Regions from separate parts of the Synechococcus sp. CBW1002 genome, predicted to be linked through region 1. Evidence: riboswitches for the same ligand, from Rfam matches in the RefSeq annotation. Region 1 holds a riboswitch; the other holds the start of a gene.
What was found. A riboswitch is a leader RNA that binds a small molecule or an ion and turns the genes downstream of it on or off. The one in region 1 is predicted to bind cobalamin.
Positions count from the first base shown of each region.

Region 2: it holds a riboswitch for cobalamin, as region 1 does, so the genes downstream of both, H8F24_RS15760 (HupE/UreJ family protein) here and H8F24_RS12480 (HupE/UreJ family protein) in region 1, are expected to answer to the same signal.

Region 1 covers NZ_CP060398.1:2,525,774-2,533,495, forward strand. The annotation lists gene H8F24_RS12450 (hypothetical protein) at 1-245, shown strand, start outside; gene H8F24_RS12455 (hypothetical protein) at 282-494, opposite strand; gene H8F24_RS12460 (hypothetical protein) at 886-1,488, shown strand; gene H8F24_RS12465 (hypothetical protein) at 1,472-1,969, shown strand; gene H8F24_RS12470 (hypothetical protein) at 2,043-2,366, shown strand; gene H8F24_RS12475 (GNAT family N-acetyltransferase) at 2,312-2,890, opposite strand; gene H8F24_RS12480 (HupE/UreJ family protein) at 2,904-3,509, opposite strand; cobalamin riboswitch at 3,533-3,697, opposite strand; gene H8F24_RS12485 (phosphoglycerate kinase) at 3,717-4,268, opposite strand; gene H8F24_RS12490 (HupE/UreJ family protein) at 4,265-4,864, opposite strand; gene H8F24_RS12495 (hypothetical protein) at 4,922-5,347, opposite strand; gene H8F24_RS12500 (DUF3721 domain-containing protein) at 5,362-5,613, opposite strand; gene H8F24_RS12505 (MerR family transcriptional regulator) at 5,744-6,175, shown strand.
Region 2 covers NZ_CP060398.1:3,198,428-3,206,149, forward strand. The annotation lists gene pgl (6-phosphogluconolactonase) at 1-38, shown strand, start outside; gene H8F24_RS15730 (CIA30 family protein) at 81-662, shown strand; gene H8F24_RS15735 (hypothetical protein) at 667-1,071, shown strand; gene ilvD (dihydroxy-acid dehydratase) at 1,095-2,765, opposite strand; gene H8F24_RS15745 (hypothetical protein) at 2,811-3,203, opposite strand; gene upp (uracil phosphoribosyltransferase) at 3,238-3,900, opposite strand; gene H8F24_RS15755 (pentapeptide repeat-containing protein) at 4,026-4,541, shown strand; cobalamin riboswitch at 4,669-4,815, shown strand; gene H8F24_RS15760 (HupE/UreJ family protein) at 4,836-5,528, shown strand; gene cobW (cobalamin biosynthesis protein CobW) at 5,537-6,637, shown strand; gene H8F24_RS15770 (IS5 family transposase) at 6,694-7,722, shown strand, end outside.

The sequences.
Region 1 (7,722 bases):
CACTGATACTTGATGATCGTGATGACACGGCAGCGCTCCAGCTCATCGAGATCCTGAACCGACTTGAGTCACCTCAGCTCGTCATAATTGGTGCATTCGTGCCGCAACTCCTGGGTGGGGACATGGTTCTGGGCACCAATCAGCGGGAGGTTCCTGAGGTGAACCTGGCCGTACCAGTAGTCAAACTCGGCCTTCTGGTCCTGACCTCCGAACATCACCGGCCCTGCCTGACGAACGATCGTTAATCCGTCGATCCTAAGTAGCCCCATCGCTCCGTACCCTCAGGACAGGGGTGCTGGAGGCACACCGCGACGGCGCTCCAGCCGCAGGATGCGCTGGGCGTGGAGGTCGTTCTCCGGCGTCCATCCCGTCTGCGGTGGAGCATCCAGCGGCGACTCAGGCAACGAGGTTCCGCGCTGCGGACGGTCGAGGGTGGCCAGCAGCAGCAGGACAACCACCAGTTCAGCGGCCAGGAGCAGGTCGATCTGGGCCATGGGAAAGAAGGTCTCCGCGAACAACCGATCAAGCCTCAACCGCCTCTCGAGATTTGGATCATTTCTCCTGCGAAGAAGCAGTAGAGGTGCGCACATCCGTCATCAAGACCATCCGCGGGTTCGGCCGAGACCCTGGTCCGCAGAAGGGATGCCAGAGGCGTACAGCATGGGGAGCGACCAGGGCGGCAGCGAAACGGGGGGCGCGCTGGCGTTGTCGGTGTGTGGGTCTGTGAACCTTCCGGGAAGGCGCAGCCCATAGCCTCCGGCCCAAGAACCCAGGAATGCCAAGCCCTCACGCCAGGATTATGCAGCATGCGCATAGTTCTGCAGCCTGATTCGCTTTGGGGCTGGGTGCCGCAGGAGGCAGGATTGACCCTGACTGGCCAGCCGTATGGTTTCCCTACCCCCCACCTCTGATTTCCCGCCTGATCCCGAGCCCCTGAGCCGGGAAGATCTCAACAGCGTCTACCTCGAGCTGCGCAACTCCTATAAGAGCTTGATGATCAGCCGCGGGCAGTACAGAAGCCGCTCGATCAAGGCGCGCGATGAAACCGCCACGCTCAGGCAGAACTTGCTGGATCTCGCTGCCCGGGAAGCTTCCGTGCGCAGCGACATCTATCAGATGCTGGAAATCGTCACGGCGATTGCCGGAGATCTGGAAGATGCGGGTGATGACATCGTCAATGAATTCGGCCGCTACAAGCTCGGCCGTAAGAACTTTCAAGGCGGTTCCTTTCTCGGTGGCCTGGTGCAGGCGGTGATCCGCTTCATCAACCGCTGGACCCACACCAAGGAGCGGGTGGTGCAACTGGATCAGAAGCGCCAGGAGTTCATCGAGAAGACCAAGGATCTACCCCCGCTGAGCCTTGGAGGCAATGGCCACAACGGCCCCGTGAATCAGCCGGAGCGGACCCCACTCGCCAAGGTGGAGATCGTGGACAGCGCAGCGGCCCAGCAGGCCCGGGAGGCCAAGGCTGATGGGACAACTCACTGACACCCTGCGGGCCACGTTGCGGGACCTGGCCCAGTCTGACGCCCGCCTCTACCGCGGGCTGCAGCAGGAGCTGGGCGACACACCCCAGGCCACCAGCCAGCCACCACCGGTGCTGGAAGGGGACGCCCCTGCCAGTCGGGAGGAGCTGGAGCGTCTCTCGATCAAGGTGCTCTGGGAGCTGTGCAAACAGCGGGGTATCAAGGGCCTCAGCAGGGGCCCGGTGTCGAAACAGGTGGACGCCCTGCTCAGTCACCCCGATGGACCGCCCCTGCGCAGCGCCCTCCCCGTCAAGGCCGCCAAGGGCAGCAAGAGCGGTGCCGGTGCGGGCAAGCCGGGGACCAAGGCAGCTTCCGCAGAGCTGCAGGTCTTCGAGCAACGACTCGATCGGCTGGAGCAGCTGGTGGTGCTGATCGCCCAGCAGGTAGGGGTGCCCCCGGAGGCAATCGAGCGGCTGTTGCCGCCGGCGGCTTCGGAAGCCTGAGACAGCGAGGAAGCCCAGCGGGCCTGGGGGCGCTTGATTCGCTATTCGCGAATGCCACATAGCCCCTGAGGCCTTGGCCCGCTCACCCTCCAATCCCCAGCTTGTGCTGCGTCCGCAGGATCTGGTGGTGCTGCTGCGCCTGGCCCTGGATCCAGGCCCCGCGCCCACCGATGCGGCCCTCGGCGCCGAGCTGGGCCTGACGGCTTCGGAGACCCATGCGGCGGTGGTGCGCACCAGCGACCCAGCGCAGAGGTGCCCGCCGATCACCGCACGCCTGCTGCCTGCCACGGCGATGTGCAGGTGGGCACCATCAGATGAATGGGTGCCGCAGAGGCACCACCTTCATGGCTTCGGCCCCTCGACCAGCCCCTGGAACATCACCAAGGCATCGACGTAACCCAACTGCTTGTGGCGAAACGCCCCTGGCAGGGTTCCCACCAGCTGAAAGCCGTTGCGCCGCCAGCAACGGATGCCGGCGCTGTTGGTGCTCACCACCAGGTTGAACTGCATCGCCCGGAACCCCAGCCGCCGAGCCAGCTGCAGGGAGTGCTGGCAGAGGCGGCTGCCGATTCCCTGGCGGCGGCAGTGCACCGACACCACGTAGCCCGCGTTGGCGACATGGGCGCCGAGGCGCAGGGAGTTGGGCCGGAGGTAGTACGTGCCCAGCACGGCCCCGGCCACATCCACCGCCACCATCACCGCCTTGCTCTGCCCGACCCACGCCACCTGGGCCTCTTCTTCTGTGATGCCTGGGTCGTGGGGGAAGGTTTCACCAGCGCGGAACACCGGCTCCAGCAGGGCCCACACCCCAGGCCAGTCGGCCGCCGCATAGGGGCGGATCTTCAGGGGCGAGGAGAGCGCAGCCAGGGAAGGGGGATCCAGGGGATGGTGATCCTCGTCCCCCTCCAGCTGGTGAACCAACCCGCCTTTCCGATCAGCGCATCAGCAAGCCGATCGGCCCCAGGGCTGCCACCCCGCCGCAGACAGCCAGCAGCACGCACACGCCACGGGTCCAGGCCAAGGGCAGACGCCGCAGCGCCAGGAAGCTGCCGCCGCTCACCAGCACTGAGCCACTGAAGGCCCCCAGCCACCAGAGCAGGGCGGAGCCGTCGGCCGGAGCTTCCAGGCCGTGCAGCATGGCGTGTACCGCCACCGCTGCGGCCACCAGGGCGGCGCAGGCACCCAGCTGGGGGCTCTGCTGCGAGCGGAGACTGCGCAGCACCAGCACGGCCACCGCCGTAATCGCCAGAGCTGCGAGGAATTCCTGGGCCGGCAGGGTGCCGCCCATCGCTCCAAACACACCACCGCCGATCGCCCCAGCCAGAGCCCAGAGCAGCAGCTGCGCAGAAATGCAGGAGGCGGCGGCCCCGACGCCGACCAGCAGCAGCAGGTGATCGACACCGCTGATCGGGTGCAGGAAGCCGGCGGCGATGCCGCCGTGGGCGATGCCATGGGCCTGGGCGGGCTGATCCAGCAGCAATGCCAGTGCTGAGGCCGCGCCAAACAGGGCCAGAGATCGGGCAGAAGCAGAAAGGGTCATGATGGAATCCGGTCCGCGCCGGCGAAGAAGGGGCTCAACACGGCGAGCGTTCTGGCTGAGAGGGCCATGGCCCCCATCACAGCTGCGGGACAGCGCCGGACTCGGCTCAGGAGAACCCTGCGCCCCACCGGACTTTCCTCGTTGCCTCCAGGGAGTGACCCACTGGAACCGTGATCTCCATTGTGGGTCCGGCTGGCTGCAGAGGCATCACTGTGGGTGGCGGACCAGCCAACCGAACATCAGCAACGAGGCGGCGGTGATCCAGCTGCCGCCCACCCGCAGGCCGATCGCCAGCCAGCGCGGATGCGGCGGTGCCAGAGCCTGCGCAAGCAGAAGGCTCAACACCGCGATCGCCACGGTCTCCCCCAGCAGGGCCGCCAGCGCTCCTGAATGACCGGCCAGGGCCGATCCCGCGACCAGGGCGAACAGCCCCGCCAGGCCAGCAGCGAGGGGCAGCAGCTGCGCCTGCCGCAGCCGCAGACCGAGGGCCACCAGCAAACCCAGGGCCGCCAACAGGCCTGTGCAGACGACGGCCAGCAGCAGGGGCGATGGCAGGCGCAGGCCGATCAGGCCCCCCAGCAGCCAGGCCAGCGGCAGCAGCAAGGGCAGGCGATCGCTGCAGGGCTGGCGGGCCTGCACGCCCAGCAGCACCAGGGCGATCACCAGCAGCAGCTCGGTGGGCTCCAGAAACAGCCGCGCCATGCCATCACCCCAGGGCCCGAAGCCGGTGGGGGTGAGATGGGCGAGGAGCGCGATCACGTGAGGGCCTGCTCCAGGAACCACAGCCCCACCAGCGCCACCACCCCACCGGCCCCTTGCACAAAGCGCCGACCACCGGGCCAGCGGCGCGTTTCTCCCAGCAGGATCCCGAGCAGATGCAGCAGCCCCGTGGCGATCACAAAGGCCAGGCTGTAGAGCAGGGCGTTGCTGCCGGCCGGCAGTTCCGCGCCATGGGCATGGCCGTGAAACACCGCGAAGGCGGAAACGATCAGCGCCGCCAGCCACAGGGGCGGTCGGAGCTCGAACAGCACCATCAGCCCCATCACCAGACCCGAGACGGCGATGCCGATCTCCACCCCCGGAATCGGATTGCCCAGTAGACCGAGCAGCCCCCCGAGGGCCATCACCATGGGGAAGGCCACCGGCAGCACCCACAGGGCCGGTGGGCCGAGCACCGCACCCCAGAGGCCCACGGCCACCATCGCCACCACGTGATCGAGGCCCGAGATGGGGTGAAGCAAGCCGGCCACGAAACCACCACCGGTGTGTGCATCGGCATGGGCCCAGACAGACATCGGCACCAGGGCCAGGGCGACCCCGGCCAGCCAGGCCCATGGCCAGGTGGTTCGCGCCATCGATCTCAGGCCGTTGCCTTCCATCCTCAATCGGCTGACGGTCACCGAGGACTTCCCCTACTGCGGGTGCTGGGAGCAGGGCATCCAGAGGGAGCCCATGGCATGGACGCCGCTGCAGCCGAGTTTCCGGGCTTGCTCCAGGGCCTCCTCTCGGGTGGGGTAAGCCAACAGGTTGGCCGGCAACTGGCTATCGGAGCCGTGATGGTGCTGATGCAGGGCACCGGCAGGAGCCCCCAGGCGCTGCGGGCCCATGCCTTCCAGGCCTGCCCACCAGACCCCCATCACATTCACTCCCGCCACCAGCACGCCCATTCCCACCACACAGGCGTTCAGCACACCCATCCCCACCACGCCAATGCTGATGACGCCCATCGGCACCACGCCGATGCTCACCACGCCCATCGGCACGATGCCGATCGAGATGATGCCCAGGGGCGCTACCCCGAAGGCGATCCGCTTGGGCTTGTCCCCACATTGGGCCATGGAAGTGCTCATCCTCAGTGGGAGGGCCCGGAGCCCTGGCCATCACCGTGCTCGGCACAGGGCATCCACTGGTTGCCCATCCTGTGGGCGCCCGTGCAGTTGAAGTGCAGCTTGGCGGCTTTCTCCGCTTCTGCCTGAGTGGCGTACATCGCCGGGACGCCGCCCGAACCTGCGGCTGGAGCGGCCAGAGCGGCGGCGGAGAACAGGAGGTTGGCTCCGATCGCGGCTGCCGCCTGCACGCCCCACGGACTGAAACGGTGCGACATGGGACGGGTGATGAGCGCAGAGCGCCTGCTGGACCGGCAGCCTAGCGAAAGTCTCCAGTAATCCGTGATCAGTGGACAGTTGCTGGCAGGGCTGCTGTCGCTTGCCGGTGCCTACGCTTGAGCAGCTTCCATGGACTGGAGGGTTCAGGTTGTGCCCTTGCGGGGATCGCTGTCATCGGTGCCCATGCCGGGCCTGCGCATCGGCGAGGTGGCCAGGCGAACAGGCCTCTCCGTCAAGACGATCCGCTACTACTGCGACGAGGGACTGCTCCAGCCCAAGGCTCGATCCGCAGCGGGATACAGGTTGTTTGATCAGGAGAATCTCGCTGAGCTGACGATCATTCGGGCGCTGCGAGCGATGGATGTATCGATTCCCGAGCTGGCGAAGATCCTGGAGGTCCGGCGAGCTGGTGTCTGCAACTGCTCTGTCCTGAAAGACAGCATTGCGACCAGGATGGCGTCGATTGACCAGCGGATCTCCGAGCTCAGTGCCATGAAGGATGAACTGGCTCGTCTGCTCGGCAGCTGGCAGGACTGTGGGGGCTCCAGGCTGCAACGCTGAGCCATGGACTTGCCCTGTCGCTCCGCTGAAGCGTGAGGACCCCATGCCCAACAGGAAGGCGCCCCGTGGGGGGCGCCTTAGCACCGGTTGCGGCGGTCACGTCCTCACACCAGGAACTGCCGATCGGGTGTCTGTGGTTCACGCATGTCCTGTCTGGGGCCTGGCAGGGAAGGGAAGGAGATCACGTCTGGGAGAAGAGATGCTCGGGGCTTGACCTTCTCGGCTGTGATCCCGGCTCGGGTTATGCAGCCCGGGGGTTCATCACGCGGGAATCAGAACTGGCATATGGCTCTCTGCGGTTACGGGATGGCGTTCGCGCCGCGCCATCACGTTCACCTGTTGTGTGTCGCATCGTTGGCGCACCTCCTTTGTGCACACCGGCTCGGGTGATCCCTGGCCGGACTCTGTTGGAGGGTGAGGGTCGGGTTGGCTACCGGGCCTCCCCTCAAGTTCAAAGTACGCCTTCTCTGCGGCTGTGGGGGGTTGCTGGAGTACCTGTTCCCGTACCTTTTGCCACCCAGACAGCGCAACGCTGCTTCTGAGGCGGACCCCTCCTTCTCTGGAGTCTGCAGAGCCAACGGTTCTACGCGCGGGGTGCATGGATTTGCGGACTGCTGCATCAGCAGGGCAACCTGAAACCTGCTCCGGCACCACCCGCGAGAACAGCCGCGGATCGCCATGGGCTTTCGCTTTCACCAGGGGCGGGTTGAGCTCGATCTCCGTTGGCGGCCGTGGCGCCGCGTTCGATGTCCCTGTGAAACCGCGGGGGCGGTCCCCGCACCACCGTGGGCCTGCCCAACAGCCGCCGGCTGCGGCCGGGCCAGCTCGATGCCCTCAAGCAATCGCTGCTGGGAGTGCTTCGCCAGGATCTGTTGGCAGCCGGCTCCGCAGGGGAGCAGCTGTGGGATCACCCACGGCCTGGTGAGCCGCCTGCTTGTGGATGGCTCCCTCTCTGCACGCCCCGCTGGCCTGCTGGCACTGATCGAAACCCCGGAGGCGCTGAAGGGTTACCTGCTGCGCGCCCAGGGCCAGGACGATGCCAAACGCCGGGCCCAGCGCTGCATCACGGCCGTGCAGGAGGCGGCACGACTGGCCGCTGGGCGGGGCCTGGCTCTCCTGACAGGGCCAAGGCAGGTGTCCGCAGGGCCGGTCCCCCGTATCCGCACGCACCCGCCAGAACGACTGGGCAGGCCAAGGAGGGAGCCGGAAAGAAGGAGATCCCCCGCAGGCGAGAGACTGAAAAACAGCTGATCTGAAAACGATCACGGCTGCGGGCTTTGTTGTGGGGATCGAGCGAGTTCAGAGCACCCCACCCAGCCGGATCAGGGCACCCACCACCACCAAGCCGATCGCCAGGGCAGTGATGCCACGGATGTGCCAGGCCAGGCGATCCTCAGATGCCGGCCATCATGCAGCAGGTGAGGGGCCCAGCAGCCCGAATGGGCTGGGCCGAATGGCTGAGCACACGTATCGGTGCGACGCGAAAAACGCCTCGATCCAGTCATGGTGGCGCTTCTGCACAATTCGATCGGCGATCGTCGCGGCCG
Region 2 (7,722 bases), 670 kb from region 1:
TGGCCGATGCCGCTGCCGCCGGCACGGCGACTGCCTGAGAGGCGCCAGGATTGGCTGAAGCCAGTTCTGGTTCCTTCGTCATGGCGTCTTCCAGCCCCTCCACCGAAAAGCCCGCGTCGCTCACCCTGGTGGCCGGCGATGGCTTCAGCGGCTGGCATGCCCTCAACGACACCGTGATGGGGGGCCAGAGCCGCGGCAGCACTCAGGCGGGCAGCGGTGGGCTGGTGTTCGATGGCGAGGTGATCGAAGCGGGCGGTGGCTTCATCAGCTGCCGCTCCCCCGTGTTCGGCCCGCCGCTCGATCTGTCGGCCTACGCGGCCTTTGAACTGGATCTCAGGGCCGATGGCCGCCGCTACAAGCTGGCGGTTGCCTGCGCCGATGGCCTGGGTGGCATGACGGAGCTGATCCCCGGTGGTCTGCGCTGGGTCGCGGAGTTCGCCACCCAACCCGCCGGTGAGCTCAGCCGGATCAGGATTGCCTTTGCTGATCTGCGGCCATCGGTACGGGCCAGACCCCTGGGGCTGCCCCTGCGCTTCGATCCCAGCCGGATCACGCGCCTGCAGCTGCTCCATTCCCGATTCGCCGATGATGGCGGCTCCAACAGTGGCTTCCGTGCCGGGCCGATCCACCTGGTGATTGAAGCGATCCGGGCCGTGGCCTGAGGCGATGGCCACCGATCTGTCCCAACTGGTGGCTGCCGCCGCCGACCTCTGCCGCAAGCCCCTGCGCCATGCCGTGCTGCTCGATCGCGAGGCTGATCAGGTAGCTGGTCCGCCGCACGAAGACCTGGGCGACTGCTGCCTGCGCCTGGAGGCACGGGCGATCGATGGGGAACGTCGGCCAGACGATGACCTGGATCTGGAGCTCTACCGCAGTGGTGGAACCCTGAACCTCACTCTGGCCTGGCGCCACGACCCGGATCGACCGATGCTCTGGCATGGCAACCATCCGGTCTGGATGGATGGGGTCACCGGTCTGCGTTGTGAGAGGCCCGCCGACGGCGCAGGGCTTGAGGCCCTGGCCCGGCGGTTGCGAGCCCTGCTGGGCTCAAAGGCAGACCCTCAGGCTTGAACTCTCGGAGCTGAGCGCAAGGGTCAGACCGGATCGGTCACAGCCCCGAGGCTGCTGCTGCTGACCAGCCGGGCGTACTTGCCCAGCACACCCGTGCGGTAACGAGGTTCAGGCCTGACCCAGGCGGCACGGCGCCGCTGCAGTTCGGCCTCATCCACGTTGAGCTGCAGCAACAGCTGCCTGGCATCCACGGTGATGCTGTCGCCCTCCTCCACCAGAGCGATAGTGCCTCCCACGGCGGCCTCTGGGGCGACGTGACCCACCACGAGGCCGTAGGAGCCACCGGAGAAGCGGCCGTCCGTGATCAGGGCCACCGATTCGCCCAGACCCTGACCGATGATCGCGGCGGTGGGGCTGAGCATCTCGCGCATGCCGGGACCGCCAACGGGGCCCTCGTAACGGACCACCACCACGTCGCCGGGTTGAATCTGGCCATCGAGGATGGCGGCCAAGGCGGCTTCCTCACTTTCGTAGACCCGGGCCGGGCCAGTGATCACCGGGGTCTTCACTCCTGAGATCTTGGCCACCGCACCCTCCTGAGCCAGGTTTCCCTTGAGGATGGCCAGGTGTCCCTTCGCATAGAGAGGGTTGGAGAGGGGACGGATCACGTCCTGATCGGCGGGGGGCTGGCTGGGAACGTCGGCCAGCACCTCCCGCAGGGTCTTGCCTTCGATCGTGCGGCAATCGCCATGCAGCAGGCCGGCATCCAGCAGCAGCTTCATCACCTGGGGAATGCCTCCGGCTTGGTGCAGATTCACCGTGACATAGCGGCCGCTGGGTTTGAGATCGCAGATCACCGGCACCCGCTGGCGGATCTGCTCGAAATCATCGATCGAGAGTTCCACGCCGGCCGTGCGGGCGATCGCCAGCAGGTGCAGCACTGAATTGGTGGAGCCGCCCACCGCCATGATCACACTGATCGCATTCTCAAAGGCCTCGCGGGTGAGCAGGTCGCGCGGGCGGATGTTGTTGGCGATCGCCTCCACCAGCACCTCGGCTGATCGGGCCGCACTCTCGGCTTTCTCCGGATCTTCGGCCGCCATGGTGGAGCTGTAGGGAAGGCTCAGCCCCATCGCCTCAAATGCGGAGCTCATCGTGTTGGCGGTGAACATGCCGCCGCAGCTTCCAGCACCCGGGCAGGCGTTCTTCTCGATCGCCACCAGTTCCTCCTCGGCGATGCGTCCGCCGGAGAACTGACCCACCGCCTCAAACGCACTCACCACGGTGAGATCGCAGGGGCCGAGCTTGCCGGGCTTGATGGTGCCGCCATACACAAAGATGGCCGGAATGTTCATGCGGGCCATGGCCAGCATGGCGCCTGGCATGTTCTTGTCGCAGCCACCGATCGCCAGCAGCCCGTCCATGCTCTGGGCGTTGCAGGCGGTTTCGATCGAATCGGCGATCACCTCCCGGCTGACCAGGGAATATTTCATCCCCTCGGTACCCATCGAGATGCCATCGCTCACCGTGATCGTGCCGAAGGTCTGGGGCATGGCCCCGGCGGCATGGGCAGCCTGCTCGGCGCAACGGGTGAGATCGTTCAGCCCCAGATTGCAGGGCGTGATCGTGCTGTAGCCGTTGGCGATGCCGATGATCGGTTTGTTGAAGTCGCCGTCTCCAAAACCAACGGCCCGCAACATGGCCCGGTTGGGTGAACGCTGGATGCCCTGGGTGATGGCAGCGGAGCGGAGCATGGCGGGCGAGCGGAACTGGCTGTGAGAGCAACCTACCGATCCGGCTCAGCTGTCTCCGTTGGAAGCCCGATTCACAGCACGATTACCGTTGGTGGTGAGGCTTTCGAGCTGTCGCCGCACATCTTCAATGGCCTGGTTGAGCTGCTGCACCTTGTCGTGCAACTGGGCCTCGCTGGGGCTGCCATCGCCTGGTCTGGAGGTCAGGCCCTCATCCGAAGATCCGCTGTCCCCGGCTCCAGCGCCCTGCAGGCGTGAGAGGCGCAGCAGTCGCTCCTGCCGCAGTCGCTGGCGGCGGCGATCCGCTTGATTGAGCAGCCACCAGCCCAGTCCTGCCGCCCCCAGTGCCGCACCGGCGAAGGCGCTGAGCACCAGACTGCTTCTGCCATAGCCAGGGTTGCCGCCTGCATCCGGACCCGAGGAACGGCGAGAGGTGGACATGGGCTCTTCCGGTACGGGAGCGACAAACCTGAGCCTAGGCAGCAGCCCCGAGACTGCCGAATAAGCGAAGGACAACGTCGCCGATTCCCGGTGAGAGCCTGCCGGCCGGATCCAGCTCAGCGTCGATGCAGGCGCAATAGATGGTGAGATCCGGGAAAGCTTCAGCGATGGCACTCAGACCGGGACGGGCCGCCAGGGTGGAGATCACCCGCAGCCGCTGGCCCTCCACGCCCCGCTGCTGCAGGCGCTGCAGCACGGCGATCAGGTCGCGCCCATCGCCGATTTCCGGGGCGTAGACCAGCACCCCCACCCGGGAAGCGATCACCGCGGGCAGGGCGTCGAGTGCCCAGAACAGATCGCCGGAGCCGGTGGGTTGCACTGCCACATGGGCCACCGTGGCGACGGGCAGCACGGTCTGGCCTCCCTGCCAGAGCCCCAGCCCGCCCCGCAGCATCGGCACCACCAGCACCGGCACCGAGGCATCCACCACCGTGCCTTCGGTCGAGGCCAGGTCGGTCTGGACGGTCACCCGCTGATGGGGCAACCAGTCGCGCAGGGCTTCGTAGGTGAGCCAGCGTCCCAGCTCGGCCATGCCGGTGGCAAAGAGGGCGGGCGGGGTCTGGGCATCGCGCAGCAACGTGAGCCAGTGGCCGATCAGGGGATGGGGTGGCACCACCACCCGCAGGGACATGCTCATGAACAGGAGGCCGTTGCCAGGGGTGCTCGCGCTGGCGAACCCCTTGGCATAACTTGAAGGGCCACCGTACCCGCGCCGTGATGCTCCGCCGTTGTCTGCGGTTCCTGGCCCGTTGTGGCGGCTGGATGCTCAGCAGGAAGGCCCCACTCGCTCTGCTGCTGAGCACGTCCGTGCTGCTCGCCGGACCCGCCTGGCTCGGCGGAGCCCTTCCAGCTGGGGCGATCACGGCGCCGGAGCTGCGCGGCCAACGGTCCGTCCAGGACCTGCAACCGGACATGCACGGCCGCGACCTGAAGCAGCAGGAATTTCTCAAGGCCGAGCTGCAGGGCTACGACCTCAGCGACACCGATCTGCGGGGTGCCGTGTTCAATTCCAGCAACCTGCGCGGCGCCAATCTGCAGGGGGCCGACCTGGGCGATGTGGTGGCCTACGCCAGTCGGTTTGATGGTGCCGATCTGCGGGACGCCCGGCTGCGCAACGCCATGCTGATGCAGAGCCGCTTCCGCGATGCCGAGATCAGCGGCGCCGATTTCAGCGATGCGGTGCTGGATCTGACCGAACAGAAGGCCCTCTGCAAGCGAGCCAGCGGCTCCAATCCAGTCACAGGCGTCAGCACAGCCGAAAGCCTGGGTTGCCGCTGAGCAAACCTAGCCGAGGCCAGTCGAGCTATGGCCAACCAGACCGAAGCCGACCAAGCCCAGGTGAGACGAATCCCTTGATGCGTTGGATTGCCATGGCGACCGCTGCAAAGCCCGCTGCTTGTCTGACCGCATAGATTCGAGCTCCGGTTTCGGAGGGGAACAGCCTCCGGAGGTAACGGGGAAAGTCCGGTGAAAATCCGGCGCTGTCCCGCAGCTGTGATGGCTCCAGTCCTGGAGCCCAGCCAGAACGCCCACCGGTTGCTCTCTCGATCCCGGCGCGGACCGGACCCCTGCATGTCTTTCCCTGGTTCCCAGGAGGGCTCCGGCCCCCTCTGGCTTCGCACGCCACAGCCCCCGGAATCTGTTGCCCCAGTCCGACGTCTTCGCTCCAGTCTCCTGCCGCTCTGTGGCCTGCCGATCCTTCTCCTGGCTGGTCTGTTGCTGTCGGGGCCGGCACAGGCGCACCATGCCATGGAGCTGATGGGGCTGAAGCCCACGCCGATCCATGGACTGATCAGCGGCCTGGCCCATCCGCTTCTGGGTCCCGACCATCTGCTCTTCCTGCTGGCCCTGTCGCTGGTGGGGCTGCAGCAGCGTGCCACCTGGATGGTGGCCCTGCTGGCCACCGGTCTGGGTGGCAGTGCTCTGGGGCTGGCCTTGCCCAACCTGCCCGGAGCCGAAGCAGCCGTGGCGTTCACCCTCACCCTGGTGGGCCTGGTTCTGCTCGACAGGCTGCCCCGATGGGTTCTGGTGCCTGCCTTTGCCTTGCATGGCTACGTGCTGAGTGATGCCGTTCTGGGTTGGACGGCCGGTCCGACCGGCAGCTATCTGATCGGCCTGATGCTCAGTCAGATGGCTCTGCTGCTGGTGTCGCTCTGGGCGATGCGCCGGGCCGCTGCCAGCCTCACCCCGACCCGCCAGCGCCTGATTGCGGCCGGGCTGATCGGCTGCGGTGGCGCCTGGGCCTGGTCGAGCCTGGTGGGCTGAACCCAACCATGGCCCCCTTGAATTCCCGCCTTCCAGTCACGGTGGTGACCGGCTTTCTTGGCGCCGGCAAGACCACCCTGCTGCGCCATCTGCTTCTGAACAGCGGTCAGCGTCTCGCCGTTCTCGTTAACGAATTCGGTGATGTGGGCATCGATGGATCGCTGCTGCGCGATTGCGGCTTCTGCCCGGAAGAGGAAGCCGAAGGCCGGTTGGTGGAACTGACCAACGGCTGCCTCTGCTGCACCGTGCAGGACGACTTCCTGCCCACCATGACGCGGCTGCTGGAGCGCTCGGACCAGCTCGACGGCATCGTCGTCGAAACCAGTGGCCTCGCCCTGCCGGCTCCGTTGGTGGATGCCTTCCGCTGGCCTGAGATCCGCACCCGCACGCGGGTCCATGCCGTGGTCACCGTGGTGGATGGTGAAGCGCTGGCGGCTGGCCATGTGGTGGCGGATCCGGCTGTGCTGGAGGCGCAACGCCTGGCGGATCCGAGCCTGGATCACGCCACGGCGATCGAGGACCTGTTCGAAGACCAGCTCGAGGCGGCGGATCTGGTGCTGATCAGCAGAGCCGATCGCATCAGCCCAGACGATCTCGATCGCCTGCGCCAGCAGCTCCATCCACGCCTGCGCAGCGCCACGGCCGTTCTGCCGATGCAGCGGGGTGACATCAGCCCGGAGCTGGTGCTGCAGCTCCGCCGGCCAGACGAGGCTGACGCTCATCAGCACGGCGAGCACCTCGACGACGACCACGACCACCATCCCGACGACCACGATCAACACCACGACCACGCCCACGTGGCGATGGGATCGGCGGTGTTGCGCCTGGCCGGCGACTGGTCGCGTCAGCAGGTGGAGCCAGCCATCGCTGAGCTGATCCAGCGCCAGGGGCTGATCCGGCTCAAGGGTTGGTTGTGGCAGCAGGGCCGACCACGCCCCCTGCAGATTCAGGCCGTGGGTCCGCGTCTGGAGTGCTGGTACGAAACCGCCCCCTCCAGCCAGCTGGCCGGCGAGCCTGGGCTTGAACTGGTGGCCCTGGGGCTGGGTCTCGACGCGGAGGCCTGCAAGGTCTGCCTGCTCGATGCACTCGACTCTGCCCCTGCACCTTAAGAGTTTGCTGAAAAACCCGGCCATCTCTGCGAGAATGGGCCAGCTGTCCAGCCCAGATGCGAGGTCAACGGGAGCGCAGCGGCTCCCTGTTCTCCTACGTGTCGATTGAGGATCGGATCCCGGCCGGCCATCCGCTGCGGCGGATCCGCAAGCTGGCCGATCAGGCCCTCGATCGCCTCAATCCCACCTTCTGTGATCTGTACGCCGCAGAAGGCCGGCCATCAGTGCCGCCGGAGCAACTGCTGCTGGCCTCGTTGCTGCAGGCGTTCTACGGCATCCGCTCGGAGCGGTTGCTGCTCGAGCAGCTCCACTACAACCTGCTGTTCCGCTGGTTTGTGGGGCTGAGCCCAGATGATCCGATCTGGCATCCCACCACATTCACAAAAAACCGGGAGCGGCTGCTGAACGAGCAGGTGATGGGGAAGTTCCTGGAGAAGCTGATGGGTGCTCCGGAGGTCAAGCCGCTGCTCAGTGACGAGCACTTCTCCGTCGATGGCACCTTGCTGCAGGCCTGGGCCTCCCATGCCTCACTGGAGCGGATCGATGGGCAGGACGATCCGCCGCCACCGCCGTCAGGCCCTGGCGAGGGTTTTGGCGCTCCAAAGCCCGGCAAGAAGCGAGCGAAAGGGGATTTCCGAGGCATCAAGCTCAGCAACAAGACCCACCGCTCCGGCAGTGATCCCGACGCCTTGCTGGCCCGGAAATCCAACGCCCACCCGGCTCAACCGAGCTACCGGGGTCATGTGCTCATGGACAACCGCCATGCCCTGATCGTCGATTGCAAGGTCACGCAAGCCACGGGCACCGGGGAGCGGGATGCCGCCAAAGCCATGGCCGCGGATCGTCCCGGTGCCCACCAGAAAACCATCGGTGCCGACAAGCACTACGACACCAGGGGCTTTGTCGCCGAGATGCGCCGCATCGGCGTGACGCCGCACGTGGTGCAGAACACCGCCCGATCTGGTGGTTCCGCCATCGATGGCCGCACCACCCGCCACGTGGGCTACGCCAAGTCGATCCATGCCCGCCGCGGCATCGAGAAGGTGTTTGGCTGGATCAAACAGTGGGGAGGTCTGCGCCAGTTC